Regions from separate parts of the Streptomyces sp. NPDC052701 genome, predicted to be linked through region 3. Evidence: riboswitches for the same ligand, from Rfam matches in the RefSeq annotation. Region 3 holds a riboswitch; each other region holds the start of a gene.
The links. Region 3 has a riboswitch for thiamine pyrophosphate ahead of thiO (glycine oxidase ThiO). Riboswitches for the same ligand answer to the same signal wherever they lie in the genome.

Region 1: another riboswitch for thiamine pyrophosphate. It lies ahead of AB0L29_RS09225 (thiamine ABC transporter substrate-binding protein); the one in region 3 lies ahead of thiO (glycine oxidase ThiO).
Region 2: another riboswitch for thiamine pyrophosphate. It lies ahead of thiC (phosphomethylpyrimidine synthase ThiC); the one in region 3 lies ahead of thiO (glycine oxidase ThiO).

The regions. Positions count from the first base shown of each region.
Region 1 is NZ_JBFATO010000005.1:184,279-194,667, forward strand. It holds gene rpsB (30S ribosomal protein S2) at 1-50, shown strand, start outside; gene tsf (translation elongation factor Ts) at 207-1,043, shown strand; gene pyrH (UMP kinase) at 1,234-1,992, shown strand; gene frr (ribosome recycling factor) at 2,206-2,763, shown strand; gene AB0L29_RS09210 (phosphatidate cytidylyltransferase) at 2,763-3,911, shown strand; gene AB0L29_RS09215 (GNAT family N-acetyltransferase) at 4,078-4,650, shown strand; gene rlmN (23S rRNA (adenine(2503)-C(2))-methyltransferase RlmN) at 4,710-5,816, shown strand; TPP riboswitch at 5,852-5,957, shown strand; gene AB0L29_RS09225 (thiamine ABC transporter substrate-binding protein) at 6,038-7,126, shown strand; gene AB0L29_RS09230 (iron ABC transporter permease) at 7,102-8,772, shown strand; gene AB0L29_RS09235 (ABC transporter ATP-binding protein) at 8,772-9,806, shown strand; gene AB0L29_RS09240 (maleylpyruvate isomerase family mycothiol-dependent enzyme) at 9,889-10,389, shown strand, end outside.
Region 2 is NZ_JBFATO010000023.1:8,886-19,274, reverse strand. It holds gene AB0L29_RS23970 (IclR family transcriptional regulator C-terminal domain-containing protein) at 127-852, shown strand; gene AB0L29_RS23965 (SsgA family sporulation/cell division regulator) at 951-1,385, shown strand; gene AB0L29_RS23960 (YibE/F family protein) at 1,487-3,142, opposite strand; gene AB0L29_RS23955 (hypothetical protein) at 3,041-3,325, shown strand; TPP riboswitch at 3,614-3,803, shown strand; gene thiC (phosphomethylpyrimidine synthase ThiC) at 3,796-5,652, shown strand; gene AB0L29_RS23945 (VWA domain-containing protein) at 5,857-7,254, shown strand; gene AB0L29_RS23940 (hypothetical protein) at 7,354-8,226, opposite strand; gene AB0L29_RS23935 (metallophosphoesterase) at 8,409-9,500, opposite strand; gene AB0L29_RS23930 (LacI family DNA-binding transcriptional regulator) at 9,844-10,389, opposite strand, start outside.
Region 3 is NZ_JBFATO010000003.1:276,132-286,520, forward strand. It holds gene AB0L29_RS06260 (Rv2175c family DNA-binding protein) at 1-43, opposite strand, end outside; gene AB0L29_RS06265 (FAD-dependent oxidoreductase) at 122-1,363, opposite strand; gene AB0L29_RS06270 (hypothetical protein) at 1,396-1,746, opposite strand; TPP riboswitch at 1,799-1,910, shown strand; gene thiO (glycine oxidase ThiO) at 1,908-3,074, shown strand; gene thiS (sulfur carrier protein ThiS) at 3,071-3,271, shown strand; gene AB0L29_RS06285 (thiazole synthase) at 3,274-4,068, shown strand; gene pknB (Stk1 family PASTA domain-containing Ser/Thr kinase) at 4,319-6,250, shown strand; gene AB0L29_RS06295 (deoxyribonuclease IV) at 6,308-7,240, shown strand; gene AB0L29_RS06300 (sulfite oxidase-like oxidoreductase) at 7,204-7,851, opposite strand; gene bfr (bacterioferritin) at 8,057-8,536, shown strand; gene AB0L29_RS06310 ((2Fe-2S)-binding protein) at 8,710-8,955, opposite strand; gene AB0L29_RS06315 (class II 3-deoxy-7-phosphoheptulonate synthase) at 9,105-10,389, opposite strand, start outside.

The DNA of each region.
Region 1 (10,389 bases), on a different contig from region 3:
AGGCCGCCCCCGCCGAGGGCGAGAAGGCCGCCGAGGGCGAGCAGGCCTGACCGTCAGCGTCAGCGTTGACGGCGGGAGCGGATGACATGAAATCCGCTCCCGCCGTTCACCCGTAGGTCGGCGGCAGGACAGCGACCTCCGTCCCCATGGAGGCCGCACCCCGCAGATCTTCGATCCTCCAGACTTCGAGAAAGATTCACAGACTCATGGCGAACTACACCGCCGCCGACGTCAAGAAGCTCCGCGAGCTCACCGGCGCCGGCATGATGGACTGCAAGAAGGCGCTGGACGAGGCCGAGGGCAACGTCGAGAAGGCCGTCGAGGCGCTGCGCATCAAGGGCCAGAAGGGCGTCGCCAAGCGCGAGGGCCGCTCCGCCGAGAACGGCGCCGTGGTCTCGATCATCGCCGACGACAACTCCTCCGGTGTCCTCGTCGAGCTGAAGTGCGAGACGGACTTCGTCGCCAAGGGCGACAAGTTCCAGGCCGTCGCCAAGGCCATCGCCGAGCACGTCGCCAAGACCTCCCCGGCCGACATCGAGGCCCTGCTCGCCTCCGAGATCGAGCCCGGCAAGACCGTCCAGGCGTTCGTGGACGAGGCCAACGCCAACCTCGGCGAGAAGATCGTCCTGGACCGCTTCGCGCAGTTCGCCGACGGCTTCGTGACGGCGTACATGCACCGCACGATGCCCGACCTGCCCCCGCAGATCGGTGTCCTCGTCGAGCTGGACAAGCCGAACGCCGAGGTCGCCAAGGGCGTCGCCCAGCACATCGCCGCCTTCGCGCCGAAGTACCTCTCCAAGGAGGACGTCCCGGCCGAGGTCGTCGAGGCCGAGCGCCGCATCGCCGAGGAGACCACCCGCGCCGAGGGCAAGCCCGAGGCCGCCCTGCCGAAGATCGTCGAGGGCCGCCTCAACGGCTTCTTCAAGGACGCCACGCTGCTGGGCCAGCCGTACGCGCTCGACAACAAGAAGTCCGTCCAGAAGGTGCTGGACGAGGCCGGTGTCACCCTGAAGCGCTTCACGCGCATCAAGGTCGGCATCTGAGTCCGGACCCCGACGGGCGCGCGACCCCGATAGGGTCGACGGCAGTCGTCCGGGTACCCGGTCACGCACACGCGCGTGCCCGACGACAGCAGATCTGACGAGGAGGCCATTGCCGCATGGGATGCGAACCACGCCCCACCGGCAATGGCCTTCTTCGTATGTGCAACACGTGAAAGAGGCGGGAACCCCCATGACCACCAAGGCCCAGAAGAGCGACGACGGCAAAGTACCCGGCCGGTTTCTGCTGAAGCTGTCCGGAGAGGCCTTCTCCGGCGGTGGGGGCCTGGGCGTCGACCCCGACGTGGTGCACGCCATCGCGCGCGAGATCGCGGCCGTGGTCCGCGACGGCGCGCAGATCGCCGTCGTCATCGGCGGCGGCAACTTCTTCCGCGGTGCCGAACTGCAGCTGCGCGGCATGGACCGGGCCCGCTCCGACTACATGGGCATGCTCGGCACCGTGATGAACTGCCTCGCCCTGCAGGACTTCCTGGAGAAGGAGGGCGTGGACTGCCGGGTGCAGACCGCCATCACCATGGGGCAGGTCGCCGAGCCGTACATCCCGCTGCGTGCCGTACGGCACCTGGAGAAGGGCCGCGTGGTCATCTTCGGTGCCGGCATGGGCATGCCGTACTTCTCCACCGACACCACCGCCGCCCAGCGCGCCCTGGAGATCGACGCCGAAGCGCTGCTGATGGGCAAGAACGGTGTCGACGGGGTCTACGACTCCGACCCCAAGACCAACCCCGACGCCGTGAAGTTCGACCACCTCGGCTACGGCGAGGTCATCACGCGCGACCTGAGGGTCGCCGACGCCACGGCCATCACGCTGTGCCGCGACAACAAGCTCCCGATCGTCGTCTTCGAGCTTCTGGCGGAGGGCAATATCGCGCGCGCCGTCAAGGGTGAGAAGATCGGCACGCTGGTGGGTGACCAGGGCAGCCGGGACTGACCGGATGAACCATCCCGTCCCCCGGACACCCCTCCACGGGACGCCCGTCCACCGGACGCCACCTGTCCGGGGGACGGACGGGACGGAGCCGGGCCGGGGGATGGACAATGTCCTGCCGGTCGGGAACCGTGCAGGAAGAAGACGCGACGCAGCCGGCCGCCGCCCCGACGAGGAACCGCAGCCGGGCCTACTCAAGACACGCAGGAGCAAGTGGTGATCGAAGAGACCCTCCTCGAGGCCGAGGAGAAGATGGAGAAGGCCGTCGTGGTCGCCAAGGAGGACTTCGCCGCGATCCGCACCGGCCGTGCGCACCCCGCGATGTTCAACAAGATCGTGGCCGACTACTACGGCGCGCCGACGCCGATCAACCAGCTGGCCTCGTTCTCCGTGCCCGAGCCGCGCATGGCCGTGGTGACCCCCTTCGACAAGAGCGCGCTGCGCAACATCGAGCAGGCGATCCGCGACTCCGACCTGGGCGTCAACCCGAGCAACGACGGCAACATCATCCGGGTGGTGTTCCCCGAGCTGACCGAGGAGCGCCGCCGCGAGTACATCAAGGTCGCCAAGGGCAAGGGCGAGGACGCCAAGGTCTCGATCCGCTCCGTGCGCCGCAAGGCCAAGGACGCCATCGACAAGCTGGTCAAGGACGGCGAGGTCGGCGAGGACGAGGGCCGCCGTGCGGAGAAGGAGCTCGACGACACCACCGCGAAGTACGTCGCCCAGGTGGACGAGCTCCTGAAGCACAAGGAAGCGGAGCTGCTCGAGGTCTGATGAACGACTCTTCCTGGGGCGCGCCGCCATACACCGGGTACTGGGGGCCCACCGGGCAGGGACCTGCCCAGGGGGCCGTCCCCCCGGCGGGTCCCGCCTACGATGCGCGTGACGCGCAGCAGACTCGCCCCATGCCCATCGTGCCCGACGTACCCGATCACGGCGGAGACCAGGATGACGACCGGGGGGCCGCTCGGCTGAGCGGCCCGCTGTTCCGGGACGAGGCGTTCCGCGACCACACGTCACAGGCACACCCTTACGGGGAGGTGCCGCACAAGCAGGATCCGGAGCCCATGCCCGACGCCCCGCAGCCGGCACCCCGGCCGCAGAAGAAGAGCGCGGGACGCGATCTGAGTGCCGCGATAGGGGTCGGGGTCGGGCTGGGCGTGGTGATCGTCGCGTCGCTCTTCGTCGTCAAGGCCGTCTTCGTCGGCGTGGTCGCGGTCGCCGTCGTGGTGGGCCTGTGGGAACTGACCAAGCGGCTGGAGGAGCGCAAGGGCATCCGGGCGCCCCTGGTGCCGCTCGCGCTCGGCGGCGCCGCGATGGTCGTCGCCGGGTACGTGCGGGGTGCCGAGGGCGCGTGGGTCGCCATGGCGCTCACCGCGCTGGCCGTGCTGGTCTGGCGGATGACGCAACCGCCCGAGGACTACCTCAAGGACGTCACGGCGGGTGTCTTCGCGGCGTTCTACGTGCCGTTCCTGGCCACGTTCGTCGCGATGATGCTGGCGGCCGGGGACGGGCCGTGGCGGGTGCTGACGTTCCTGGTGCTCACGGTGGTCAGCGACACCGGTGCGTACGCCGTCGGCTGGCGGTTCGGCAAGCGCAAGCTCGCCCCCCGTATCAGTCCCGGCAAGACCCGCGAGGGCCTGCTCGGCGCGGTGGCGTTCGCGATGGCGGCCGGCGCGCTGTGCATGCACTTCCTGATCGACGGCGGTGCCTGGTGGCAGGGCCTGCTGCTCGGTCTCGCGGTCGCCGCCAGCGCCACGCTGGGCGACCTCGGCGAGTCCATGATCAAGCGGGACCTGGGCATCAAGGACATGGGCTCGCTGCTTCCCGGCCACGGCGGGATCATGGACCGGCTGGACTCGCTGCTGCCCACCGCGCCCGTGGTGTGGCTGCTGTTCGTGCTCTTCGTCGGATCCGGGTGAGCCGGACGCTCCGCTGAGCCCCCGCCCCTTCGCCGGGCGGGGGCTCGCTGCCGTCTTCGGTGCGCTCGCGTTCCCGGCCCCGCTCCCCGCCGACCGCCAGGAGCCGGCCGCCCGGCGGTCCCGGGGAGCGGCGGACCGGCCGGGCACACCGTGACATCGTGGTGCCATGACCCTCGACGTCCGCCCGGCCACGGTCTTCGACGACGTCCGCACCGTGCTCGGCCCCAAATCGCCCGGAGCCAACGTCTGCTGGTGCCTGAGCTACCGGCTCCCCTCCAAGCTCAACAACGAACTGCGGGGACCGGCCCGCGGCGCGTACGTCGCCGGGCTGTGCCGCGCCGACCCGCCTCCGGGCGTGCTCGCCTACGAAGACGGCGAACCGGTGGGCTGGGCCGCGGTGGCACCGCGCTCGGACACCTCCTTCGCCCGCAACCGGAAGATCCCGCACGTCGACGACCTGCCGGTCTGGTCGCTGTGGTGCATCCGGGTACGCCCCGGCCACCGGAAGAAGGGGATCTCGCACGCCCTCATCGCCGGCGCGGTCGAGTTCGCGCGTGCCCACGGCGCACCGGCGGTCGAGGCGTACCCCCTCGACAACGGCGACGCCAGGGTCGACCTGACGATGGCCTACGCCGGGATCCGGAGGAACTTCGAGCGGGCCGGGTTCGTCCACGTCGCGGACACCACCTCGGTGCTGGCCGGCCATCCCCGGGTCCTGATGCGGCTCGACCTGCGCTGACGGGCCCCGGTCCCCGGGCCCCCGGGTCACGGCGTTCGATCTGCGACACTGGTTGAGCCATGCCTAAGCCCGGAGAACTCACTTTCGTCGCCCCGCGCGGAGCCAAGAAGCCGCCGCGGCACCTCGCCGACCTCACGCCCGCCGAACGCAAGGAGGCGGTCGCCGCGATCGGTGAGAAGCCGTTCCGCGCCAGACAGCTCTCGCAGCACTACTTCGCGCGGTACGCGCACGAACCGGAGCAGTGGACCGACATCCCCGCCGGTTCACGCGCCCGGCTCCAGGAGGCGCTGCTGCCGGAGCTCATGACGGTCGTGCGCCACCTGTCGACCGACCAGGGCACCACGCGCAAGACGCTGTGGCGGCTGTTCGACGGGACGCTCGTCGAGTCGGTGCTGATGCGCTACCCGGACCGGGTGACGATGTGCATCAGCTCGCAGGCGGGATGCGGGATGAACTGCCCGTTCTGCGCCACCGGGCAGGCGGGTCTGGACCGGAACCTGTCCACCGCCGAGATCGTGCACCAGATCGTGGACGGCATGCGGGCCCTCAGGGACGGCGAGGTGCCGGGCGGGCCGGCGCGGCTGTCCAACATCGTCTTCATGGGCATGGGCGAGCCGCTCGCCAACTACAACCGGGTGGTGGGCGCGATCCGGCGCCTGACCGACCCCGAGCCCGACGGGCTGGGCCTGTCCCAGCGCGGGATCACCGTGTCGACCGTCGGTCTCGTCCCGGCCGTCCACCGGTTCGCCGACGAGGGCTTCAAGTGCCGCCTCGCCATCTCGCTGCACGCCCCCGACGACGAGCTGCGCGACACCCTCGTCCCGGTGAACACGCGGTGGAAGGTGCGCGAGGTGCTCGACGCCGGGTTCGAGTACGCCGCCAAGTCCGGGCGGCGGCTGTCCATCGAGTACGCGCTGATCCGGGACATCAACGACCAGGCCTGGCGCGGTGACCGGCTCGGGCGGCTGCTCAAGGGCAGGCCGGTGCACGTCAACCTCATTCCGCTGAACCCGACGCCCGGGTCGAAGTGGACCGCGTCCCGGCCCGAGGACGAGAAGGCGTTCGTGGAGGCCATCGCCGCCCACGGTGTGCCGGTGACGATCCGGGACACCCGTGGTCAGGAGATCGACGGGGCCTGCGGTCAGCTCGCCGCGAGCGAGCGGTAACCTGACCACCGTAAAACCCGCGTAAGAACATCTGCATATTCCGACAGGGGAGCGCCACAGCGCTGAGAGTGCGGCACCGGCCGCAGACCCTCCGAACCTCGCCCAGGTCATTCTGGGTAGGGAGATCGGTCATCACTCGAGCTGTTGCGCCCTGCCCGGGACTCCTGCCAGGGGTCCCGGGCAGGGCCGCGTCTCTTCCTGGTCACTCCAGGAGGAATGAAGTGGGCATCACCAAGAAGCGGTTCACGGCCGTGGTCGTCGCGCTGGGCATGACCGGCGCCCTGGCCGCGTGCGGGTCGTCGGAGGGGGACCGGGAGTCGTCCGGCGACTCCCGGACCGTGACCCTCGTCAGCCACGACTCGTGGGCCGCCTCCAAGGACGTCGTCGCCGCGTTCGAGAAGCAGTCCGGCTACCGGGTCAGGGTCCTTGAGACCGGCGACGCCGGACAGACCGTGAACAAGGCGATCCTGACCAAGGACAACCCGCAGGGCGACGTCCTCTTCGGCGTCGACAACACCCTGCTGTCCCGTGCGCTCGACAACGGGCTGTTCCAGCCGTACGAGGCGAAGGGCTCCGAGAGGATCGAGCCCCGGTACCGGGTCGGCGGGGACGAGCACCGGGTCACACCCGTCGACACCGGCGACATCTGCGTCAACTACGACAAGAAGTACTTCGCCGACCGCGAGCTGGACCCGCCGCGGACCTTCGACGACCTGGTCGAGCCCGAGTACAGGAACCTCCTGGTCACCGAGAACGCCGCCGCCTCCTCACCCGGCCTCGGCTTCCTGCTCGGCACGGCCGCGGAGTACGGCGACGACGGCTGGCCGGACTACTGGAAGAAGCTCAAGGCCAACGGCCTGAAGGTCGTCGACAGCTGGGAGCAGGCCTACAACGAGGAGTTCTCCGGCTCCAGCGGAGGCAGGAAGGCCAAGGGCGACCGGCCGCTCGTCGTGTCGTACGCCTCCTCGCCGCCGGCCGAGGTCGTCTTCGCCGACCCCAGGCCGGGCGAGGCCCCGACCGGGGTGGCCGAGGGCACCTGCTTCCGCCAGGTCGAGTACGCCGGACTGCTCGCCAACGCCAGGAACGCCGAGGGCGGCAAGGCGCTCCTCGACTTCCTGATCAGCAGGCGGTTCCAGGAGGACATGCCGCTCAACATGTTCGTCTACCCGGTCACCGGGGACGCCCGGGTGCCGGCGGAGTTCACCGAGTACGGACCGCAGGCCGAGGACCCCGAGACGCTGGACCCGGACAAGATCGCCGACAAGCGTGACGAGTGGGTCAAGTCGTGGACGTCGCTCGTACTGAAGTAGCCGTCCGCAAGGACCGGCGCGGGAACGCGGCGCGGCTCGGGCTGATGGCCGTGCCCGTCGCGTTCTTCGCGGTCTTCTTCGCCTACCCCGTCGCCGCCATCGTCGCGCGCGGCCTGAGCACCGACGGGGCCTGGCACCCCGGCCGGATCGCGCAGGTGCTGGCGCAGTCCGACGTCCGGCAGGTGCTGTGGTTCACCACCTGGCAGGCGCTCGTGTCCACCGCGCTCACGCTGCTGGTCGCGCTCCCCGGCGCGTACGTCTTCGCGCGCTTCGACTTCCCGGGGAAGCAGGCCCTGCGGGCGGTCGTGACCGTGCCGTTCGTGCTGCCGACGGTCGTGGTCGGGACGGCGTTCCTGGCGCTCGTCGGGCGCGGCGGCCTCCTGGACGAACTGTGGGGGGTCCGGCTCGACACCACCGTGTGGGCGATCCTGCTCGCGCACGTCTTCTTCAACTACGCGGTCGTCGTACGGACGGTCGGCGGGCTGTGGGCGCAGCTCGACCCGCGGCAGGAGGAGGCCGCGCGGGTGCTCGGCGCGTCGCGGTTCACGGCGTGGCGCACGGTCACCCTGCCCGCGCTCACGCCCGCCGTGGCCGCCGCCGCGCTCATGGTCTTCCTGTTCACCTTCACCTCCTTCGGCGTGGTGCAGATCCTGGGCGGTCCCGTCTTCTCGACCCTGGAGGTCGAGATCTACCGGCAGACCACCGACGTCTTCGACCTGTCCACGGCGGCCGTGCTGACGATGATCCAGTTCGTGGCGGTGAGCGCGATCCTCGCCCTGCACGCCTGGACCGTACGGCGCCGGGAGACCGCGCTGCGGCTGGTGGACGCGTCCGTGACCGCGCGCCGGCCGCGCGGGGCCGGGCAGTGGGCGCTGCTGGCCGGGGTGCTCCTCACCGTCGCCGTGCTGCTCCTGCTGCCGCTGGCGGTCCTGGTCCAGCGATCGCTGGACGCGCCCGGCTTCGGGTACTACCGGGCGCTGACCCGGGAGGAGGGCGGGATGTTCCTCGTCCCGCCGATCGACGCGATCGGCACCTCGCTCCGGTACGCCGTCGCCGCCACCGCCCTCGCCGTGCTGATCGGCGGGCTCGCCGCGGCCGCGCTCACCCGGCGGGACGCGGGGCGCATCGTGCGCGGCTTCGACGCGCTGCTGATGCTGCCGCTCGGGGTGTCCGCGGTGACCGTCGGCTTCGGCTTCCTGATCGCGCTGGACGAACCCCCGCTGGACCTGCGCGGTTCCTGGATCCTGGTGCCGCTCGCGCAGGCGCTGGTCGGTGTCCCCTTCGTGGTGCGGACCCTGCTGCCGGTGCTGAGGGCGGTGGACGTACGGCTGCGGGAGGCGGCGGCCGTGCTCGGGGCGTCGCCCTGGCGGGTGTGGCGCGAGGTGGACCTGCCCCTGGTGCGGCGGGCGCTGCTGGTCGCGGCCGGGTTCGCCTTCGCGGTGTCGCTCGGGGAGTTCGGGGCGACGGTGTTCATCGCCCGGTCCGAGGACCCGACGCTGCCGGTCGCCGTGGCGCGGCTGCTCGGGCGGCCCGGTGAGCTCAACTACGGGCAGGCGATGGCCCTGTCGACGATTCTGATGATCGTGTGCGCGGTGGCGCTGCTGGTGCTGGAGCGGCTGCGGACCGACCGGACCGGGGAGTTCTGATGCTGCTGAGCCTGCAGGCCGCGACCGTCCGCTTCGGGGGGCGGGCCGTTCTCGACGCCGTCGACCTCCAGGTCGCCGAACACGAGGTCGTGTGCGTGCTCGGGCCCAGCGGCAGCGGCAAGTCGACGCTGCTGCGGGCGGTCGCCGGGCTGCAGCCCCTGGACTCCGGGCGGGTGCTGCTCGGCGGACGCGACCAGGCGGGGGTGCCCGCGCACCGGCGCGGGGTCGGCCTGATGTTCCAGGACCACCAGCTCTTCCCGCAGCGGGACGTGGGCGGCAACGTCGCCTTCGGGCTGCGCATGCACGGGGCGTCCCGGGCCGAACAGGACGTCCGGGTGAGGGAGCTGCTGGAGCTCGTCGGACTGCCGGGGGCGGCCGGCAGGGCCGTGGCGTCGCTGTCCGGCGGGGAGCAGCAGCGGGTGGCGCTGGCCCGGGCGCTGGCCCCAGGCCCCCGGCTGCTGATGCTCGACGAGCCGCTCGGCCAGCTCGACCGGTCGCTCAGGGAGCGGCTGGTGGTCGAGCTGCGGGAGCTGTTCGGCCGGCTGGGCACCACCGTGCTCGCCGTGACCCACGACCAGGGCGAGGCCTTCGCGCTCGCCGACCGGGTGGTGGTGATGCGGGACGGGCGGATCGCGCAGTCCGGCACGCCGCTCGACGTCTGGCAGCGGCCGGCCGACGCGTTCGTGGCCCGGTTCCTCGGCTTCGGCAACGTCGTCGAGGCCGTGGTCGGGGACGGAGCCGCGGTGACGCCGTGGGGCAAGGTCCCCGTGCCGCAGGACGCCCCGCAGGGCACGCGGACGCTGCTCGTACGGCCCGCCGGGGTCCGCCTGGTGCCCGCCGACGCGGGCCTGCGCTGCAGGGTGACGGCACGCACCTTCCGGGGCACCCACGTCGCCGTCCACCTCCAGCCCGAGGACGCCCCGCGCCTGGAGGCGGCGTGCGCGCTGCGGTCGGCGCCGGAGGTCGGGGACGAGGTCGGGGTGGAGTTCGACGCGGCCGACGTCGTGGTGCTCGGCGGATCCGCGCGGCCCTGAGCGTCCTGTGCGTCCTGTGCGGCCGGCCCGGGCCGTGGAAAAGGGCGGGCGCGGCCGGAACGCCCGCTCGTAGGGTGACCGCATGACGCTGCTCGAACATGACCGCTACTGCGACGAGATCGCCCACCAGGTGGGGCAGTTGAGGGCCGTGGTGACCTCCGGCGCCGACCTGTCCGCCACGGTGCCGACCTGCCCCGACTGGTCCCTGGAGGACCTCGTGCGGCACACCGGCGGCGCCCTGCGCTGGGTGGAGCTGCTGGTGCGCACGCGGGCCGGGGAGGAGATTCCCGTGGAGCGGGTGCCGGGACGCGCGGGTCCAAAGGCCCGGGGCGACGCCGCCGCGCTGGACGCGTGGCTGGCGGAGTCCGGCGTGGCGGTCGTCGCCGCGCTCAAGGAGGCCGGGCCCGACGCGAAGGTGTGGAGCTGGGCCGGGATCCCCACCGCCGGGTTCTGGGCCCGCCGGATGACGCACGAGATCACCGTGCACCGCGCGGACGCCGCGCTCGCCGCCGGGCTGCCCTACGGGGTCGCGCCCGAGGTCGCCGCCGACGCGCTCGACGAGTGGCTGCAGATCGTGGAGTTC
Region 2 (10,389 bases), on a different contig from region 3:
CCTCGCGCTTCGGGAGTGCCCTTGCCCACGGCCGACACCGCATCCGCCCCTTTGCACTCGGTCCCCGTCCAGCCCCGCTCGACGGCGTCCTCCGCACCCCCGCCCCCCGGCACCCTCATCGGATCCGTGCAGCGCGCGATGCGCCTGCTGGAGAGCGTCGCCCGGCACGAGCACGGGGCTCCCGCCAAACAACTCGCCCGCGAGACCGGCCTGGCGCTCCCCACCACGTACCACCTGCTGCGCACCCTGGTGCACGAGGGGTATCTGCGCCGCGACAAGGGCCTGTTCTTCCTGGGGAGGGCGGCTGAGCGGCTGAGCAGCAGCGGAGCCCAGCAGAAACGTCGCAGCACGGTCGTCGAGGCGCTGGCGCACTGGCGCGACGCGATCGGCGTACCCGTGTACTACGCGGTGTACCGGGAGGGTGAAATCGACGTCCTGTGCGTGGCCGACACCCCGGGCAACCCCGCGGTCGAGGAGTGGGCCGGCTTCCGGGAGACCGCGCACGCGCACGCCGTCGGGCAGTGCCTGCTCTCCCAGCTCGACGAGGAGGCCCGCCGGGACCACCTCGCCCGCTATCCGGTGCAGCCCCTCACGCCGTACACGGTGCGCGACGACCACAGCCTGCTGCGGCGCCTGGACCGGTTGCGGCGGGCCGAACCGGTGATCGAGCGGCAGGAGTACGCCCTGGGCACGGTGTGCGCGGCGCTCCCGCTGACCGTCGGCACCCAGGCCGCGACGGTGGCCATCTCCCTGCCCGCACACCAGGCCGACCGCCTGCTCCCCGCGGCCCGGCGGCTGCAGGACGAGATGGGACGGCTGCTGGGCTCGCTCACACTCTCTATCAGTATCTGAAAACTCACTCCTTGTGATCTGATGTGTACGTTCAGCAAGATTCCAGGCAGTTGTCAGGGGTCGGTCCCGGCCAGTCCGCGGCGAATGACGGGGTAGCGATGCGCGAGTCCGTACAGGCAGAGGTCATGATGAGCTTTCTCGTGTCGGAGGAGCTCTCCTTCCGCATTCCGGTGGAACTGCGCTACGAGACCTGTGATCCGTACGCCGTACGGCTGACTTTCCACCTGCCCGGGGACGCCCCGGTGACCTGGGCCTTCGGCCGGGAGCTGCTGATCGACGGGGTGGGACGGCCGTGCGGCGAGGGTGACGTGCGCGTCTGGCCGGTCGAACCCGACGACCTCACCGAGGTGCTGATCCGGCTCCAGGTCGGCGGCGACCACGCGCTGTTCCGCTCCTCGACGGCACCGCTCGTGGCCTTCCTCGACCGCACCGACAAACTGGTGCCGCTGGGCCAGGAGGGCTCGCTGGCCGACTTCGACGCCCACCTCGACGAGGCCCTGGACCGCATCCTGGCGGAGCAGGGCGCCGGCTGAAGCGTTACGGCAACCGGGTGGTGGTGACGTAACGCTTCACCGGCTGCCGCCCCGGCCGCAGGAACGCTTCAGCGTGAGGGCCGGCCGCGGCGGAGGAAGGGTCAGCGCTTGCGGCGGCGGCCCCGCCCGCCGCGTACCAGGGCCGGACGGGCGGCGTCCGCCGCCGGCGCCCCGGTCCCCGGGCGGTCCGCCGAGACCACCAGGGCCGCCAGCGCCGTCGTCACCGGAACCGAGGCGACCAGGCCGATCGAACCGACCAGCGTGCGCACGATCTCCTCGGCGACCAGCTCGCTGTTGGCGACCGTCCCCACACTGCTCTGCGCGATGGAGAACAGCAGCAGCAGCGGCAGCGCGGCGCCCGCGTAGGCGAGGACCAGCGTGTTGACGACGGACGCGATGTGGTCGCGGCCGATCCGGATGCCCGCCCGGTACAGCCCGCGCCAGCCCATCGACGGATTGGCCTCGTGCAGCTCCCAGACCGCCGACGTCTGCGTGACCGTCACGTCGTCCAGGACGCCCAGCGAACCGATGATGACGCCGGCGAGCAGCAGACCGCTCATGTCGATGTCCGGGTACAGGCCGTGGATCAGACCGGTGTTGTCGTCGGTGTTGCCCGTGAGCGCGGCCCAGCCGATGAACAGCGAGCCGAGAACGCCGATCAGCAGCAGTGAGATCAGGGTGCCGAGCACCGCCACCGACGTACGGGCCGACAGCCCGTGGCACAGGTACAGCGCGATCAGCATGATGGCGCTCGATCCCACCACCGCCACGACCAGCGGGTTGGAGCCCTGCAGGATCGCGGGCAGCATGAAGAGGCTCAGCACCAGGAAGCTGATGGCCAGCGCGACCAGCGCCATGACACCCCGCAGCCGCCCGACGACCACGACGGCCAGGGCGAAGATGCCGGCGAGCAGTGTCATCGGGAAACGGCGGTTGACGTCGGCCACCGAGTACTGCAGGTCCTTCGGCGCGGAGGGCTCGTAGGCGACCACGACCTCCTGGCCCTGTTCCAGCTGCCGGGACTGGTCCGGCTGGACGATCTCGGTGAACGTCCGGCCCTTGTCCTTGCCCGTGTCGACCCGGATCGTCGCCCTCTTGCAGGTGCCGTCGGCCTGCTGGACGGCCGAGGAACCCTCGGCGGTGGAGGTGTCGCCGGTCGGGGGGACTCCGGAGGCGCCGACGTCCTTGCAGCTCACCTCGACGACCTTGGTGACCGTGGCCTGCTGCGTCTGCCGGTCGAAGCCGACGCCCGTGCGCTGGTGCGGCGGGGCCCCGCCCGGCCACAGCACGGCGAGACCGACCAGCACCGCCGCGGCGAACGGGATGAGGATCGCCGCGATGACCTTGCGCAGGTGCCGGGAGACGGGCGTGGCAGGACCGTGGGCGTGGCTGTGCGAGTGCCCGTGCCCGCCGCCCGGTGCGGGACCGTGGCCGTGACCGTGGCCTCCGCCCGACCCGGAGCCGTGGCCGTGCCCGGATCCGGAGCCGTGGCCGGCCCCGGGGCCGCCGGCGGAGCCCGGGTCGTTGCCGCCGGACGGTGAAACGTAGCCGCCGCCACCGGCCCCGAAGCCACGGCCGTCGTCGGCCGCGAAACCGGATCCGCCGCCGGACCCGCGACCGGGCCGGTCGTCGAAACCGCCGCCGAGTCCGGGGCCGTGCCCACCGCCGGACCCCGCACCGCGTTCGGCGCCGGAACGGGGAGCCCGGCCGTCGCCGAACCCGGCACCGGCATCCCGTCCGCCGCCGGGCCGCGGCACCCGGTCGCCGCCCGTGCCGGGCCCACGACCGCTGTCGGGGCCACTGCCGCCACCGGGGCCATGACCGCCACCGGGGGCGACATCGGGAACCCGGCCACCGCCCGGGCCCGGGTGAGGGCCGGGGGCGGGACCCTGCCGGTTGCCGAGGCCGGTCCCGGAGCCCTGCTCGCTGTCACCGCGTGACCCGGGACCACTCGGCCCGCGCCCGAACCAGTCGCCGGCACCACGGTCACCACCGCGGCCGTCACCCCGGAGCGGGGCACGGCCGTCCACATGGCCATGACCACGGCTTTCGCCGAGGCCGTCTGCATGGCCACCTCCACCTCCGCCGCCGTTTCCGGCGCCGGATCCGCGGGGTGGCTCGGGCGGTGGGTACGGGGGACGCTGCGTCGTGGTCACCGACCGATCATCGCAAGAACGAGGAGGGCCCTCTGTTCACCGCGCCCGAAGTGACGCTAGCGTGGAGGCACCTTTTGTACACGCGGGAGCTCGGAGCACCGGGCTGAGAGGGCGCTGACCTCCGTCCCTGCGATGTTTCACATGAAACATCGCAGGAGCCGAGTGATGTTTCACACGAAACGCCGGCAGACGGAAACCGCTGCGTCGACCGCCGAACCTGTTACCGGGTAATGCCGGCGTAGGGAGTAGGTCTCATGACCAACAAGGACGCACGCACGCCTGCCTCCACGCAGATCGCGGAGAACGGATCCGCCAACGGATCCGCCAACGGATCCGCCAACGGTTCCGGCGGCGGTTCCGCCGCCGGAACGCGCGACGGGGAGGCCGGGAAGTCCATCGGCTGGCACAAGGCGTACCTCGAGGGCTCACGCCCCGACCTGCGGGTGCCGGTCCGTCAGGTGCATCTCACCAACGGGCGGTCGGTCACGTTGTACGACACCTCCGGCCCGTACACCGATCCGCTCGTCGAGACCGATGTCCGCAGGGGCCTGCCGCCGCTGCGGGAGAGCTGGATCATCGCCCGCGGCGACACCGAGGAGTACGCGGGCCGTCCCGTCCGCCCCGAGGACGACGGGATCAAGCACACCTCACCGCGCGGGGGCCTGCGCAACCTCGACGCCGTCTTCCCCGGACGGCCGCGCCAGCCGCGCCGGAGCCGTGACGGCAGGGCGGTCACACAGCTCGCGTACGCGCGACGGGGCGAGATCACGCCCGAGATGGAGTTCGTGGCCCTCCGCGAGAACGTGTCGCCCGAGGTCGTGCGCGAGGAGATCGCGGCGGGCCGGGCGGTGCTGCCCGCCAACGTCAACCATCCGGAGATCGAGCCGATGATCATCGGCAAGCGGTTCCTGGTGAAGGTCAACGCCAACATCGGCAACTCGGCGGTGACGTCCTCCATCGAGGAGGAGGTCGAGAAGATGACCTGGGCGACCCGCTGGGGCGCCGACACGGTCATGGACCTCTCCACCGGCCGCAACATCCACACCACCCGCGAGTGGGTGCTGCGCAACTCCCCCGTCCCCATCGGCACCGTGCCGCTCTATCAGGCCCTGGAGAAGGTCGACGGCAAGGCCGAGGAGCTCACCTGGGAGATCTACAAGGACACGGTCATCGAACAGGCCGAGCAGGGCGTGGACTACATGACGGTCCACGCGGGCGTACGCCTGGCCTACGTACCGCTCACCGCCAACCGCAAGACCGGCATCGTCTCGCGCGGCGGCTCGATCATGGCCGCGTGGTGCCTGGCGCACCACAAGGAGTCGTTCCTGTACGAGAACTTCGAGGAGCTGTGCGAGATCCTCGCCGCCTACGACGTCACGTACTCGCTCGGCGACGGCCTGCGGCCCGGCTCCATCGCCGACGCCAATGACGAGGCGCAGTTCGCGGAGTTGAGGACGCTCGGGGAACTCAACCAGATCGCGAAGCGTTTCCACGTACAGACCATGATCGAGGGCCCGGGCCACGTCCCGATGCACAAGATCAAGGAGAACATCGACCTTCAGCAGGAGATCTGCGATGAAGCTCCGTTCTATACGCTCGGCCCGCTGACCACGGACGTCGCGCCGGCGTACGACCACATCACCTCCGGCATCGGTGCCGCGATGATCGCCTGGTGGGGCACGGCCATGCTCTGCTACGTCACACCCAAGGAGCACCTGGGCCTGCCGAACCGTGACGACGTCAAGACCGGCGTCATCACCTACAAGATCGCCGCCCACGCGGCCGACCTCGCCAAGGGCCACCCGGGCGCCCAGGAGTGGGACGACGCCCTGTCCGACGCCCGTTTCGAGTTCCGGTGGGAGGACCAGTTCAACCTCGCGCTGGACCCGGACACGGCGCGGGAGTTCCACGACGAGACCCTGCCGGCGGAGCCCGCCAAGACCGCTCACTTCTGCTCGATGTGCGGCCCCAAGTTCTGCAGCATGAAGATCTCGCAGGACATCCGGCGTGAACACGGCGGCAGCCAGGCCGAGATCGAGGAGGGCATGGCCCGGAAGTCGAAGGAGTTCGCGGCCGCCGGCAACCGGGTGTACCTGCCGATCGCGGACTGATCCGCCCGCGCCCGGCCGACGGGACCGGCGGCGGCCCCGGCTGACGGCGCCGGCCGGGCGCCGTCAGCCGGCGGCACCGGCCGGCGGACCGGTGGGTGCCGCCGGCGCCGCCGCTGTTCCACCACGCCGAGCGCGATGCCCGCACGGGGGCGGGCGTCGGTCGGCCCCTCCCCACCGCGGCGGTGGGCTCGGCAGACTGGTCCCATGACAGCGATGCGTCTGAGCAAGGGCGCCAACCTTCCCGTTCACTCGCCCGCCGTGCGCGTCGAGCTCACCTGGTCCACGGGAGCGGGTGTGCCCGGGGTCGACGCCTCGGCCCTGCTGCTCACCGCGGCCGGACGCGTCCGTGACGACGGCGACTTCGTCTTCTACAACCAGCCGCGTCATGCCTCCGGCGCGGTACGGCACCTGGGTCAGCAGGATGCCGCCGGTGCCACGACCGACACGGTCGAGATCGACCTCGGCGCACTGGAACCGGCCGTCGAACGCATCGTGCTGTGCGCGTCGGCCGACGGCGGGACCTTCGGCCAGGTGCCCGGTCTGGCGCTGCGCTTGCTCGACGCGGGGACGCGGGCCGAGCTCGCCCGGTTCGACATGGCGGCCGGAACGGAGACCGCGCTGATCGGCGGGGAGCTCTACCTGCGGCAGGGACGGTGGAAGTTCCGGGCGGTGGGCCAGGGGTACGCCTCGGGGCTCGCGGGGCTGGCCACCGACTTCGGCATCACGGTCGACGAGGCTCCCCCGGCCGCGCCCGCCACGCCGGCAGCACCCGCCCCGGCACCACCCGCCCCCACGGCACCGGAACCAGCCCCCCTCCAGCCCCCGGCGTCTCCCGCGCCCCGCCCGGCCAAGGGAGAGGAACGACTGCCCGTGGACATGCACAAGCGGCTGTCCCTGCGCAAGGAGCAGGTGGCGGTCAGCCTCCGCAAGCACGGGGCGGCCGGCGTCACCGCGCGGGTCGTCCTGGTCCTCGACGCCTCCGGCTCCATGTCCTTCCTCTACTCGAAAGGCGTGGTGGCCGACGTCGTGGAGCGCATGGCCGCCGTCGCCGCACAGCTCGACGACGACGGCGAGATGCAGGCCTGGACGTTCGCCTCGAACGCGGCTCGCCTGCCCGACCTGCGGCTGGGCGAACTGCCCGAGTGGCTCGGGCTGCACGTGCGCGTGGGAGAGATCGGCCTCTTCCGGCGCGGCAGGAAGAAGGGTCTGCGAGAAGGCCAGGTCGACATGCGGGACGTCGGCATCCAGAACGAGGAACAGAAGGTGATCGCCCAGGTCCGGGCCTTCGTTCGGGAGAACCCGGCGACCGCGCCGACTCTCGTGCTGTTCTTCTCCGACGGAGGGGTCTACCGCAACGCCGAGATCGAGCGGGAGCTCCGCGAGGCGGCGCAGGAGCCGATCTTCTGGCAGTTCGTGGGGCTGGGGAAGTCCCAGTACGGCGTGCTCGAGCGCTTCGACACACTGCCCGGCCGCCGCGTCGACAACGTCGGCTTCTTCGCCGTGGACGACATCGGCTCCGTTCCCGACCAGGAGTTGTACGACCGCCTGCTGTCCCAGTTCCCCGGCTGGATCACCGCCGCCGGCCGGGCGGGCATCCTCTGACCGGGTGCGTGGTCCGCCGGCCCCGGCCGGGGGTGCCCGGCTTGCGCCCCGCACGAGGGGGGAGCGCAAGCCGACGGCCGCTCGGTACGGGGCCGATGGCTACTCGGGCCGGTGTTCCGGTCCTCCGAAGTCCGGGCTGGTGTAGTCCGGGCTGGTGAAACTCGGCCGCGTGCCGCGGCCCGGACCGTCGCCGGGGCTGGTGAAACCGGGGCGGTCGTACCCGAGGTGCGGGATGCGGCCGGCCGGCGCGGACGGTGCCGTCGGGTGCAGCGCGGCGGCCGTACCCGGATCGGCGAGCGCGTCCCGCAGGAACGGCAGGATGCCCCGCTCCAGCAGGGCCTCCCGCCAGGCTTCCCTGGCCCGGGTCACTTCCCCGCCCAGTTCGCCGTGGGGGCCGGTTTCGGCCGTCGGCTTGTTGCGCAGGGCGGTGATCAGCAGTCCCGCGGCGGCGACGAGGATCGCGACCGCGGTCACGGCACCGAACACCCATCCGGTGGTGAGCATGGTCCGGGCGAACGCCGGCTCGGGGTCGAGCATCTTCAGGACGTAGCCGACGAGCAGGAAGATCGCCGCCGCGGTTCCGGCCAGCACGGGCGCGAGGACCGCGACGACGGCGACGACGCCCGCGCCGGCGGTCTCGGCGGCCTCCCCCCTGCCGGTCGCGAGGCCCATCGTGCCGGTGCCCGGCTCGGCGGAGCCGGGCTCGCGCACGGACGGCGACGGGCCGGCCGGCGTCGGCCGGCGCAGTTCCTCGCGGACCTTGACGTAGTGCTGGTACTCGGCCGCCGCGGCCGCCGTGATGACCGCGGTGGCGTTGAGCGCCATGGTGCGCAGCTGTTCGGAATTGAGCCGCTGTCCGGCAGTGGCCGTCTCCGGGCGGTGTGGTGCGGAGCGCAGCGCCTCGTCGAGGATCCGCTCGTACTCCTGGCGGTCCTCGCTCATCAGGTGCTGCGGAGCGCTGTTCATGTGCATCCCCCGATGCTCCGTAGGGCTTGGGGCTCGGCATGCTGACGAGCCGTCGGGCAGAAACGGAGGGGAGCCTGCTACGGATACGCCGATGGTAGAGCGGTGACGGCCCGCGGTGACAGGGGGTTTGCCGAAATCGGCCCCTGCCCGGCACGGTCCCCGCCGGGCAGCGCCTGCCCGGCGAACCCTCACATGTCCAGGGGAAGTTGCTGGACCAGCAGTTTTCCGGCCATGGTCACGCCGCCGTCCATCGCGATGGCGAGTCCGTCGGCGTAGACGTGTGGTCCCTCGACCACGGGACCGGCGCTGTCCTCGCCCTCCTCGGAGCCGACCTCGCCCATCAGGTACGGGATGGGGCTGTGGCCGTGAACGATGCGGGTGCCGCCGTACGTATCCAGCAGGGAGCGCACGGCGTCGGCGCCGCCCTCGTCGCGGAAGGAGAACCGCTTGGTGAACTTGCGGAACAGGTCCCACACCTCGTCCGCGTCGTTGCGCGTGAGCGTCTCGCGGACGGTGTCGTTGACCTCTTCGATGGAACGGCCGTAGTCGAGGTAGGCGGTGGTGTCGGAGTGGACCAGCAGGTGGCCGTCGACCTCCTCGAGGGCGTCGAGCCGGGCCATCCACTGCAGGTGGTGGTCCTGGAGGCGGTCCATGTCGGTCTTCTGGCCGCCGTTGAGCAGCCAGGCCGCCTGGAAGGTGGCGGTGCCCGCGCCCGAGTTGACGGGCGTGTCGCCGAACCGCTTGGCGCCGAGCAGCAGCAGCTCGTGGTTGCCCATCAGCGCCTTGCAGTAGCCGCCGGCCGCGGCGGCCTCGGCGGACAGCCGCATCACCAGGTCGATGACGCCGATGCCGTCCGGGCCGCGGTCGGTGAAGTCGCCGAGGAACCACAGCCGGGCGGTGCCCGCGCACCAGTGACCGGCCGCGTCGATCAGCCCTTTCTGCTGGAGGGCGGCCACCAGCTCGTCGAGGTAGCCGTGCACGTCGCCGACGACGTACAGCGGGCCCGGTCCGGTGGCCGGCTGCGGGGCCGCCGCGACCGCGGGGTCGACACTGACCTGCACCGTGTCGCCCCGGTTGATGACGGGCAGGTCGCGCTGGGTGGGGGTGTACCCCTCGGGCTGGATCTCCTCGTGGGGCGGGGCGACGTCGCCCGGGTGGGTGCTGTGGACGTACGGACCGGTCTCGTGGACGTACGCGGGTACCCGGAAGTCGCGCAGCGTCGCCGTCCGCTCCACCTCGGGTCCCTGACCGGCCCCCTGAGTCATCGACCCCTCCACCATCGCGCCGCATCTGCACCGCATCGGACTGCCTGGTCGCAGCGGCCCGCGGTGTCGTGGGCCCATCATAGGAATGCGGATCGCGCCATGTGATGACCCAGGGGTGGTGAATCGGAGCAAGAGTCCAGTTCACTGCGGCTTTCGCCCCGATTGGACCGGTCTTCGGCCACCCTGCGGTCGTCCCGCCACGCCGTCCCTTCGCGAGACCGGCCCCCCTTCCTCGGGGAATCCGCCGCGCTTCTCCCCGCGCGTGCGGCTCCGCTGCGCGCGAGAACCGCCCCTGACCTGCCGGACGCGCGCGCCGCGCGCGCCGGACACCGGTCCCGCTCCTCTTCGGAGACCGGTGCTACGCCTCCTCGGGCGACCGCGGCGGGCTGACCGTCGTCCGCGGCGGCCGTCGTTGCGACGAGGTGCGCACGATCAGCTCGGTCGGTATCACCTGCTCCACCGGCCGGTCGGACTCCACCCCCTCGATGGCGTCGATGAGGAGCTGCACCACCGCCGTACCGATCCGCCGGGGCTTCAACGACAGGGTGGTGATGGGCGGTTCGGTGTTGGCGTACACGGTGGACTCGCTGCAGCAGACCAGCAGCAGGTCGTCCGGTACGCGCAGGCCGTAGCGCCGGGCGGCGGCGAGTAAGTCGGTGCCGTTCGGGTCGAACAGGCCGTACACGGCGTCGGGCCGGTCGGGGCGGGCGAGCAGCCGGTCGGCGGCGACGGCGCCCGCGCAGGGATCGTGCGCCGGGTACGCCTCGTACACCGGGTCCTGGCCGACGCGCTCGCACCAGCGCAGGTACGCGGTGGTCGACAGGTGGGTGTACGTGTCCGTGGTCGTGCCCGTGAGCAGGCCGATGCGGCGGGCGCCGGCGTCGGCCAGGTGGTCGAGGATGCC
Region 3 (10,389 bases):
AGGCGGGGACGAGAGCATCGATCTTTGCGTCAATCTCGGTCACGGGAACAAGCCTGCCATCCGGCACCGACAGCCGGAAGCCGGGACGGTCCACCCGGGCGGACGCGTCCGGACAGCGCGGCTAGGCCGTGGCGGCCTTCAGGGGCCTGGCCGGGTCCGCCAGCAGGGCCGGGTCCATCGGCGTGCCCGCCTCGATCAGGCGGCGGCCCTGCGCCAGGTCCCGGGGGCGGCCCACCGCCAGCAGCGCCACCAGGCGGGTCTCGCGCAGCCAGCAGAGCGTCCACGCCGGCCCGGAAGGGTCACCGCGCCACACCGTGCGGTCGGCGCGCGCGTGGTGGCCGGCGTACTGGACGAAGCGGCCGAACTGCTCGGACCAGAAGTACGGCACCGGGTCGTACGCCGGCGGCTCCTCGCCGGTGGCCCGGCCGAGGATGTCGGCCGCCACCGTGCGCGGCCCCTGCAGGGCGTTGTCCCAGTGGTGGACCAGCAGGCGCTCGCCGTACCGGGCGGAGGGGAAGGAGGCGCAGTCGCCGACCGCGTAGACGTCCGGCGCCGAGGTGCGCAGGTGCGCGTCGGCCACGACCTCGCCGTGCGCGCCCAGCTCGATGCCGGAGCCGGCCAGCCAGGCCGTGGCGGGACGGGCCCCGATGCCGACGACGACCGCGCCCGCGGGCAGGGAGGAGCCGTCGTCGAGGAGCACCGCGCCGGGCTCGACCCGGGCCACCCGCGCGTGGGTGCGCAGCTCGACGCCGGCGTCGGCGTACCAGGCGGCCATCGGCTCGGCCGCCTCGGCGGGCAGCGCCCCGGCGAGCGGCCGGTCGGCGGCCTCGACGACGGTCACCGCGCAGCCCGCCTCGCGCGCCGCCGTGGCGAACTCCGCGCCGATCCAGCCCGCCCCGACGACCACGATGTCCTGCTGCCGGGCGAGCACCGGCCGCAGCCGCTCGGCGTCGTCCAGGGTGCGCAGCAGGTGCACGCCGGGGACGCCCTGCGAGCCCGGCAGCCGGAGCGGCTCGGCGCCGGTGGCGACGACCAGGACGTCGTACGGCACGGGTCCGGCCCCGGTGTCCAGCTCGTGGTCCGCCGGGCGCGCGCCCAGCACCTCGCAGCCGAGCCGCAGTCCGATGCCGAGCGCCTCGAAGTCGACGTCGAAGGCGGAGCCCTCGGCCTTGCCGAGCAGGACGGCCTTGGACAACGGCGGCCGGTCGTACGGCTGGTGGGGTTCCGCGCCGATCAGTGTCACGGTGCCGGTGAAGCCCTGCTCCCGCAGTGCCACGGCGGTCTGCACGCCGGCCATGCCCGCGCCCGCCACGACGACGTGCCGCACCCCTGAGGGCCCCCGTTCCCGCGTCCGCTCGCTCACCTGATCACCATAGACACCTGACGCCCCGTCAGTCAGCGCTCGTGCGCCGTGACCTGCTCCACAACGCTCGTCCCGTGACCCCGCCGCGACTCCCACCGCCAGCTCTCCTCCAGCCGCACCCGCCCGTCGGGCAGTTCCACGACCGTCGACACGCAGTGCCCCGACGAGGTCGTCCCGTCGCGCCCGAGCTGCACGTACCGGAAGTCCAGACGGTCTCCCTCCCGGGTACCCACCAGGAACCCGCGTACGACATCGCCGCCCGCGTACTCGGCCCAGATCCCGCCGTCCCGCTCGTGGTAGGCGAACCGGGTGCCGGTGCCCACCTGGCCCGGGGCCTGGTCGGCGACCGGGGCGAGGACGAGACCGTCGAGCGAGCGGGCCACGGGCGGAGGCTCCCTTACTGAGACGTGCGGCGTCGGGCTAGGGTGGCCACCGTAAAGCACTCGCGGGAGCCCGGACGCACCGGGCTGAGAGGGAGGCTGGCGGCCTCCGACCGTACGAACCTGATCCGGGTCATGCCGGCGAAGGGAGGGGCTGGACGCCCATGTCGCCCACGCGCACACCAGACGTCCTCGTCGTGGGGGGCGGAATCATCGGCCTGGTCACGGCCTGGCGGGCCGCGCAGCGCGGGCTGGCCACGGCCGTGCTGGACCCCGAACCGGGCGGCGGGGCCGCGCAGGTGGCGGCCGGGATGCTGGCCGCCGTCACGGAGCTGCACCACGGCGAGCAGACCCTGCTCGGCCTCAACCTGGAGTCCGCCCGCCGCTACCCGGACTTCGCGGCCGAGCTCACCGACGCCACCGGACGCGGCCTCGGCTACCGCCGCAGCGGCACGCTCGCCGTCGCCCTGGACGCCGACGACCGGGCCCATCTGCGCGAACTGCACGCCCTGCAGCAGCGGTCGGGACTGGACGCGCAGTGGCTGTCCGGGCGGGAGTGCCGGCGCCTTGAGCCGATGCTCGCGCCGGGCGTGCGCGGCGGGCTGCGGGTCGACGGCGATCACCAGGTCGACCCCCGGCGCCTGGCCGCCGCCCTGGTGGCGGCCTGCGACCGGGCGGGCGTGGTCTTCCACCGCGCGTGGGCCGAGCGGCTCACCGTCGTACGGGACCGGGCCACGGGCGTCGTCACGACCGACGGCACCGGACTGGAGGCCGGGCAGGTGGTCCTGGCCGCCGGCAGTCTCAGCGGGCGGCTGGCGGGCGTCCCCGAGGCCGTCCTGCCGCCCGTCCGGCCCGTGAAGGGGCAGGTCCTGCGGCTGACGATGCCGGCGCGGCCCACGCCGTTCCTGAGCCGGACCGTGCGCGCCGTGGTGCGCGGCAGCCACGTCTACCTGGTGCCGCGCGAGAACGGCGAGCTGGTCGTCGGGGCGACGAGCGAGGAGACGGGCTGGGACACGACGGTCACCGCGGGCGGCGTCTACGAGCTGCTGCGCGACGCGCACGAGCTGGTCCCGGGCATCACCGAGCTGCCGCTGACCGAGACCCGGGCCGGGCTGCGCCCCGCCTCCCCCGACAACGCGCCGCTGCTCGGCCCGACCGGGCTGGCGGGGCTGCTGCTGGCCACCGGGCACCACCGCAACGGCGTGCTGCTCACGCCGGTCACCGGCGACGTCATGGCGCAGGTCCTGGCCACCGGCGAACTCCCCGAGGAGGCCCGCCCGTTCACCCCCCAGCGCTTCAGCACCGCCGTCCTCACGGAGCAGCCCGCATGAACATCCAGGTCAACGGGGAGCCGCGGGAGATCGAGCCCGGCACGGTTCTGGACACCGTCGTCAGGACGCTCACCCGGGCGCCGTCCGGAGTGGCCGCCGCCCTCAACGAAACCGTCGTCCCGCGCGCGCAGTGGCCGACCACCTCCCTGTCCGAGGGAGACCGCGTGGAAGTCCTCACCGCCGTCCAAGGAGGCTGACCATGGCCGACGATCCGCTCGTCCTCGGCGGCACGTCCCTCACGTCCCGCCTGATCATGGGTACCGGCGGGGCGCCCAGCCTCGACGTGCTGGAACGCGCCCTGGTGGCCTCCGGGACGGAGCTGACGACGGTCGCGATGCGGCGCGTGAACCCCTCGGTGCACGGCTCGGTGCTGTCGGTGCTGGACCGCCTCGGCATCCGGGTGCTGCCCAACACGGCCGGCTGCTTCACCGCCGGGGAGGCCGTCCTCACCGCCCGGCTGGCCCGGGAGGCGCTCGGCACCGACCTGGTCAAGCTGGAGGTCATCGCCGACGAGCGCACCCTGCTGCCCGACCCGATCGAGCTGCTGGAGGCGGCCGAGACACTGGTCGACGACGGGTTCACGGTCCTGCCGTACACCAACGACGACCCCGTGCTGGCCCGCCGGCTGGAGGACGCGGGCTGCGCGGCGATCATGCCGCTCGGCTCGCCGATCGGCTCCGGGCTGGGCATCCGCAACCCGCACAACTTCCAGCTGATCGTGGAGCAGGCGCGCGTGCCGGTGATCCTGGACGCGGGGGCCGGCACCGCCTCGGACGCGGCCCTGGCGATGGAGCTGGGGTGCGCCGGGGTGATGCTCGCCTCGGCGGTGACGCGGGCCCAGGAGCCGGTGCTGATGGCCGAGGCGATGAGGCACGCGGTGGAGGCGGGGCGGCTGGCGTACCGGGCGGGGCGGATCCCGCGGCGGCACTTCGCGCAGGCGTCCTCGCCCACCCGGGGCCGCGCGCACCTGGACCCGGAGCGCCCCGCGTTCTAGGGCCTTCCGTCCGGATCAGGCCGGATCGGGGAGCGGGGTCCGGTGCCGTGCGCCGCAGGGCGGAGGAGGGCGCCACGGCACAGCCCCGGCAACCGGCGACGACGCGGCGAGGTGCGGTGCCGGGCCCCGCGAGCCCGGCCTGATCCGAACGAGAGGCCCTGGTGGCGCGACCGTCACAGGTCTGCTGCATTCCGTCTCCCGGCAGGCGGAACGGCCGGTGCTGCCGGCGGCTGCTCGTACACTCGCCTGCGTGGACACGACCCTTCAGGACCCTCTGGTCGGGCAGGTGCTCGACGGCCGGTACCGCGTCGAGGCGCGGATCGCGGTCGGCGGGATGGCCACGGTCTACCGGGCCGTGGACACCCGCCTGGACCGCGTCCTCGCGCTCAAGGTGATGCACCCGGCGCTGGCGGCCGACGGCTCCTTCGTCGAGCGGTTCATCCGCGAGGCGAAGTCGGTGGCCCGGCTCGCGCACCCGAACGTGGTGCAGGTCTTCGACCAGGGGACCGACGGGGCGTACGTCTACCTCGCCATGGAGTACGTGGCCGGCTGCACGCTGCGCGACGTGCTGCGCGAGCGCGGAGCGCTCCGGCCGCGGGCCGCGCTGGACATCCTGGAGTCGGTGCTCGCGGCGCTCGGGGCCGCGCACCGCGCCGGGTTCGTGCACCGGGACATGAAGCCGGAGAACGTCCTGATAGGGGACGACGGGCGGGTCAAGGTCGCCGACTTCGGCCTGGTCCGGGCGGTGGACACGGTGACGAACACCACCGGGACCGTCCTCGGCACGGTCTCCTACCTCGCGCCCGAGCAGATAGAAAACGGCACCGCGGACCCGCGCGTCGACGTGTACGCGTGCGGCGTGATGCTCTACGAGATGCTGACCGGCCACAAGCCGCACGACGGGGACTCCCCCGCCACGATCCTCTACAAGCACCTGCACGAGGACGTGCCGCCGCCCTCGGCCGCCGTGCCGGGCATGGCGTACGAGCTGGACGAGCTGGTCGCGTCGGCGACCGCCCGCACCCCGGAGGTCCGTCCGCACGACGCGGTGGCCCTGCTCGCGCTGGTCCGCCGGGCGCACGGCCTGCTCGGCGCGGACCAGCTGGACGCGGTGCCGCCGCAGGCGGTCTCCTCGGAGCACGACAACTCCGAGGACCGCACCAGCGTGATCCCGCGCGCCCTGACCGCGCCCGGACCGCCGCCGGCCGGCGAGGACGCCGAGGACGCCGCCGCCGCGCTCGGCCGCACCAGCCGGCTGCGGACGCCCCCGCCGCTGCCGCCCCGCCGCCGGGCGGGCCTGCGGCGCGGGCCGATGGCGGTCGTCGTCGCCGTCCTGCTGCTGCTCGGCCTCGGCACGGGCGTGTGGTACATCAACTCGGGCCAGTTCACCAAGGTCCCGCCGCTGCTGGAGAAGACCGAGGCCGAGGCCAGGGACCGGCTGGAGAAGGCCGGGCTGGAGACCGGCCCGGTCAGGCACGCGTACAGCGACACGGTCCAGCGCGGCGCGGTCGTCGGCACGGACCCGGCGGTGGGCGCCCGGATCCGCAGCAACGACTCGGTGGCCCTCACGATCTCCAAGGGGCCGCGGACCGTGCGGGTGCCCGGTCTGGAGGGCTACCGGCTGGACCGGGCGCGGGACGTCCTGAAGGACGAGGGGCTGGCGCCGGGCATGGTGACCCGGGCGTTCAGCGAGGACGTGGCCAGGGGGCTGGTGGTCTCCACGCGGCCCGAGCCGGGCACGAAGGTGCGCGCGGGCTCGGCGGTCGCACTCACCGTCAGCAAGGGCCGCCCGGTGGAGGTGCCCGACGTGACCGGCCAGGACCTGGCCGACGCCAGGGCCGACCTGGAGGACGCCGGCCTGAGGGTGAAGCTCGCCGCCGAGCGGGTCAACTCCGAGCACGACGAGGGCCGGGTCGCCCGGCAGACCCCGGGCGAGGGCAGCCGGGCCGCCGAGGGCGACACGGTCACGCTGACGCTGTCCAAGGGCCCGGAGATGGTCGAGGTCCCGGACGTGACCGGCGACGGCGTCGACGAGGCCAGGCGGACGCTGGAGGCCGCCGGCTTCCGGGTCGAGGAGGACCGCGGTCTGCTCGGGCTGTTCGGCGACACCGTCGAGGACCAGTCCGTGGAGGGCGGGGACACCGCCCCCAAGGGCTCGACGATCACCATCGAGATCCGCTGACGCACGTCACAGGGCTCCCGCGGCCGGGCACTCCCGGCCGCATGACACCCTGAACGGGTGAACAGTGAGCAGTCCGGCCGCCTGCGCAACCCCGTCGGCGGCCATGTCCCCGTGGCCGGCGGTCTGCACTCCGTCGGCCTGTCCTACGCCCGTGAGCTGGGCGCGGAGGCCGTGCAGGTCTTCGTCGCCAATCCGCGCGGCTGGGCCACGCCCACCGGCAACCCCAAGCAGGACGAGGCGTTCCGCGCGGCGTGCGAGGCCGGGTCGATCCCGGCGTACGTCCATGCGCCGTACCTGATCAACTTCGGCTCGCACACCGAGGCGACGGTGGAGCGGTCGGTGGAGTCGCTGCGGCACTCGCTGCGGCGCGGGCGGGAGATCGGCGCGCTCGGCGTGGTCGTGCACACCGGCAGCGCGACCGGCGGCCGGGAGCGGCCGGTGGCCCTGCGGCAGGTCCGGGAGCACCTGCTGCCCCTGCTGGACGAGCTCACCCACGACGACGACCCGTACCTGCTGCTGGAGTCGACGGCGGGCCAGGGCGCCTCGCTGTGCTCGCGGACCTGGGACTTCGGGCCGTACTTCGAGGCGCTGGACGCCCACCCGAAGCTGGGCGTGTGCCTGGACACCTGCCACGTCTTCGCGGCCGGCCACGACCTGACGGGCCCGGGCGGCATGCACCGGACGCTGGACCTGCTGGTGGACACGGTCGGCGAGGGCCGGCTGAAGCTGATCCACGCCAACGACTCCCAGGACGTGGCCGGCGCGCACAAGGACCGGCACGCGAACATCGGGGCCGGTCACATCGGCGAGGATCCGTTCCGGGAGCTGATGACCCACCCCGCGACCGAGGGCGTGCCGCTGGTCATCGAGACGCCCGGCGGCAAGGAGGGGCACGCGGCGGACGTGGAGCGGCTGAAGAAGCTCCGCGACGGCCTGGACGCCCCGGGCGGAACTCAGAGTTCGGGACCCTCCCCGGGCTCCTCCTGGTAGGAGTAGCGCTGCTCCCGCCACGGGTCGCCGATGTTGTGGTAGCCGCGCTCCTCCCAGAAGCCGCGCCGGTCGGCGGTCATGTACTCCACGCCCCGGACCCACTTGGGGCCCTTCCAGGCGTACAGGTGGGGAACGACCAGGCGCAGCGGGAAGCCGTGCTCGGCGGTCAGCAGCTCGCCGTCCTTGTGGGTGGCGAAGATCGTGCGCTCGGCGGCGAAGTCGGACAGCCGCAGGTTCGAGCTGAACCCGTACTCCGCCCAGACCATCACATGGGTGACGTCGGGCGCGGGCGGTGCGATCTCCAGGACGGTCCGGGCGGGAACGCCGCCCCACTCGGCGCCGAGCATGCTGAACTTCGTGACGCAGTGCAGGTCGGCCACGACGGTGGTGTAGGGCAGCGCTGTGAACTCCTCGTGGGTCCAGCGGTGCTTCTCCCCGTCGGCCGTGGCGCCGAAGACGCGGAACTCCCAGCGCTCCGGCCGGAACCTGGGCACCGGCCCGTAGTGCGTGACGGGCCAGCCCTTCTGCACCCGCTGCCCCGGCGGGAGCTGGGGCTGCGCCGCTCCTTCCGAACCACGTCCTTCCGACTCGCGTCCCACCGGCTGACCCATGACTCCATCCTGACAGACCCCGGGGGATGCACAGGACCGGGTCCACTCGAATTCGGGCAATCAGTGACAATAGCCAACAAGAATCAAGAATATGGACTAAGCCCGCCCTAACTTACTAAGTGAAGACTTACTGGACGATCTTCGCCACCGGTGGAATCATGCGGCGCAACCCGCCAGTCCCCACCGGTTGGAAGGAGCCTCTGCGATGCAGGGCGATCCCGAGGTCATCGAATTCCTCAACGAGCAGCTCACCGGTGAGCTGACCGCCATCAACCAGTACTTCCTGCACGCGAAGATGCAGGAGAACTTCGGCTGGTACAAGCTCGCGAAGTACACCCGGCACGAGTCGTTCGACGAGATGAAGCACGCCGAGGTGCTCACCGACCGCATCCTGTTCCTGGAGGGGCTGCCCAACTACCAGCGGCTCTTCCACGTGCGGGTGGGGCAGACCGTCAAGGAGATGTTCGAGGCGGACCGGCAGGTCGAGGTCGAGGCGATCGACCGTCTCAGGCGCGGCATCCAGGTGATGCGGGAGAAGGGCGACATCACCTCCGCCAACATCTTCGAGACCATCCTCGCCGACGAGGAGCACCACATCGACTACCTCGACACCCAGCTCGAGCTGATCGAGAAGCTCGGCGAGGCGCTCTACCTCGCGCAGCTGATCGAGCAGCCGCAGAGCTAGGGCCTGTCGTCGGACTCCCGCCTGCCCCGCGACGCCCTGCACGCACTCCCGCCGCACCGGGCGCGGACCCGAGTACATCCGGTACGAGGGCCCGCCCCCGGCACGCCGGGAGCACGCACCCGACGCCGCGGGGCCCGCCCTCCGGGCGGACGACGGGAGTCCGACGACAGGCCCTAGGCGGCGGCCTCCTCGAGCGCCTCGCGCCCGGCCGGCACCGGCTCGCCCTGGCCGACCGGCTCCCGGCGCGGGCAGGCGCCCCGGCCCAGCAGGGCCTGGATGCGGCGTACGCACGACCCGCAGTCCGTGCCCGCCTTGCAGGCGGAGGCTATCTGCCGGGGCGTGCAGGCGCCGTTCTCCGCGTGCTGCTTGACCTGCTGCTCGGTGACGCCGAAGCAACTGCAGACGTACACGCGGTTCACCTCCCGCCGGGATGGATGGATTGCGCCCGCCCCGACTTCTCGGTGAGGCAAACCTAACCTTACCTATGACGCAGGTGCCGCAAAAGCGGGAGGGGCGCGGATCGTGTGTGATCCGCGCCCCACCGCACGCCCGGTGCCGGGCGGTCCGGCTACTGGTCCCTGTACATCTCGGCGACGAGGAACGCCAGGTCCAGCGACTGGCTGCGGTTCAGCCGCGGGTCGCAGGCCGTCTCGTAGCGCTGGTGCAGGTCGTCGACGAAGATCTCGTCGCCGCCGCCCACGCACTCGGTGACGTCGTCACCGGTCAGCTCCACGTGGATGCCGCCCGGGTGGGTGCCCAGCGCCTTGTGGACCTCGAAGAAGCCCTTGACCTCGTCGAGCACGTCGTCGAAGCGGCGGGTCTTGTGCCCGGAGGCCGCCTCGAAGGTGTTGCCGTGCATCGGGTCGGTCACCCAGGCCACCACCGCGCCGGACGCCGTGACCTTCTCGACCAGCTCGGGGAGCTTGTCGCGGATCTTGTCCGCGCCCATGCGGACGATGAAGGTCAGCCGGCCCGGCTCCCGCTCGGGGTCCAGGCGCTCGATGTACTGCAGCGCCTCCTCGGCCGTGGTGGTCGGGCCGAGCTTGACGCCGATCGGGTTGCGGATCCGCGAGGCGAACTCGATGTGCGCGTGGTCCAGCTGCCGGGTGCGCTCGCCGATCCACACCATGTGCGCGGAGACGTCGTACAGCTGCCCGGTGCGCGAGTCGACCCGCGTGAGCGCCGACTCGTAGTCGAGCAGCAGCGCCTCGTGCGACGAGAAGAACTCGACGGTCTTGAACTCCTCCGGGTCGGCCCCGCAGGCGTGCATGAAGTTCAGCGCGTTGTCGATCTCGCGGGCGAGCTGCTCGTAGCGCTGCCCGGACGGCGAGGACTTCACGAAGTCCTGGTTCCAGGCGTGCACCTGGCGCAGGTCGGCGTAGCCGCCGGTGGTGAAGGCGCGCACCAGGTTCAGCGTGGAGGCCGAGGCGTGGTACATCCGCTTGAGCCGCTCGGGGTCCGGTACGCGGGCCTCCTCGGTGAACTCGAAGCCGTTGACGGAGTCGCCCCGGTAGGTCGGCAGCGTCACGCCGTCGCGGGTCTCGGTGGGCTTGGAGCGCGGCTTGGAGTACTGGCCGGCGATGCGGCCGACCTTCACGACCGGCACCGAGGCGGCGTACGTCAGCACGGCGCCCATCTGGAGCAGGGTCTTGAGCTTGTTGCGGATCTGGTCGGCGGACACGGCGTCGAAGGCCTCGGCGCAGTCGCCGCCCTGGAGGAGGAACGCCTCTCCCTTGGCGACGGCCGCCATCCGGGCGCGCAGCTGGTCGCACTCGCCCGCGAAGACGAGCGGCGGATACGACTCGAGGTCCGCGATCACTGCGCGCAGAGCCTCGGGGTCGGGGTACTCGGGC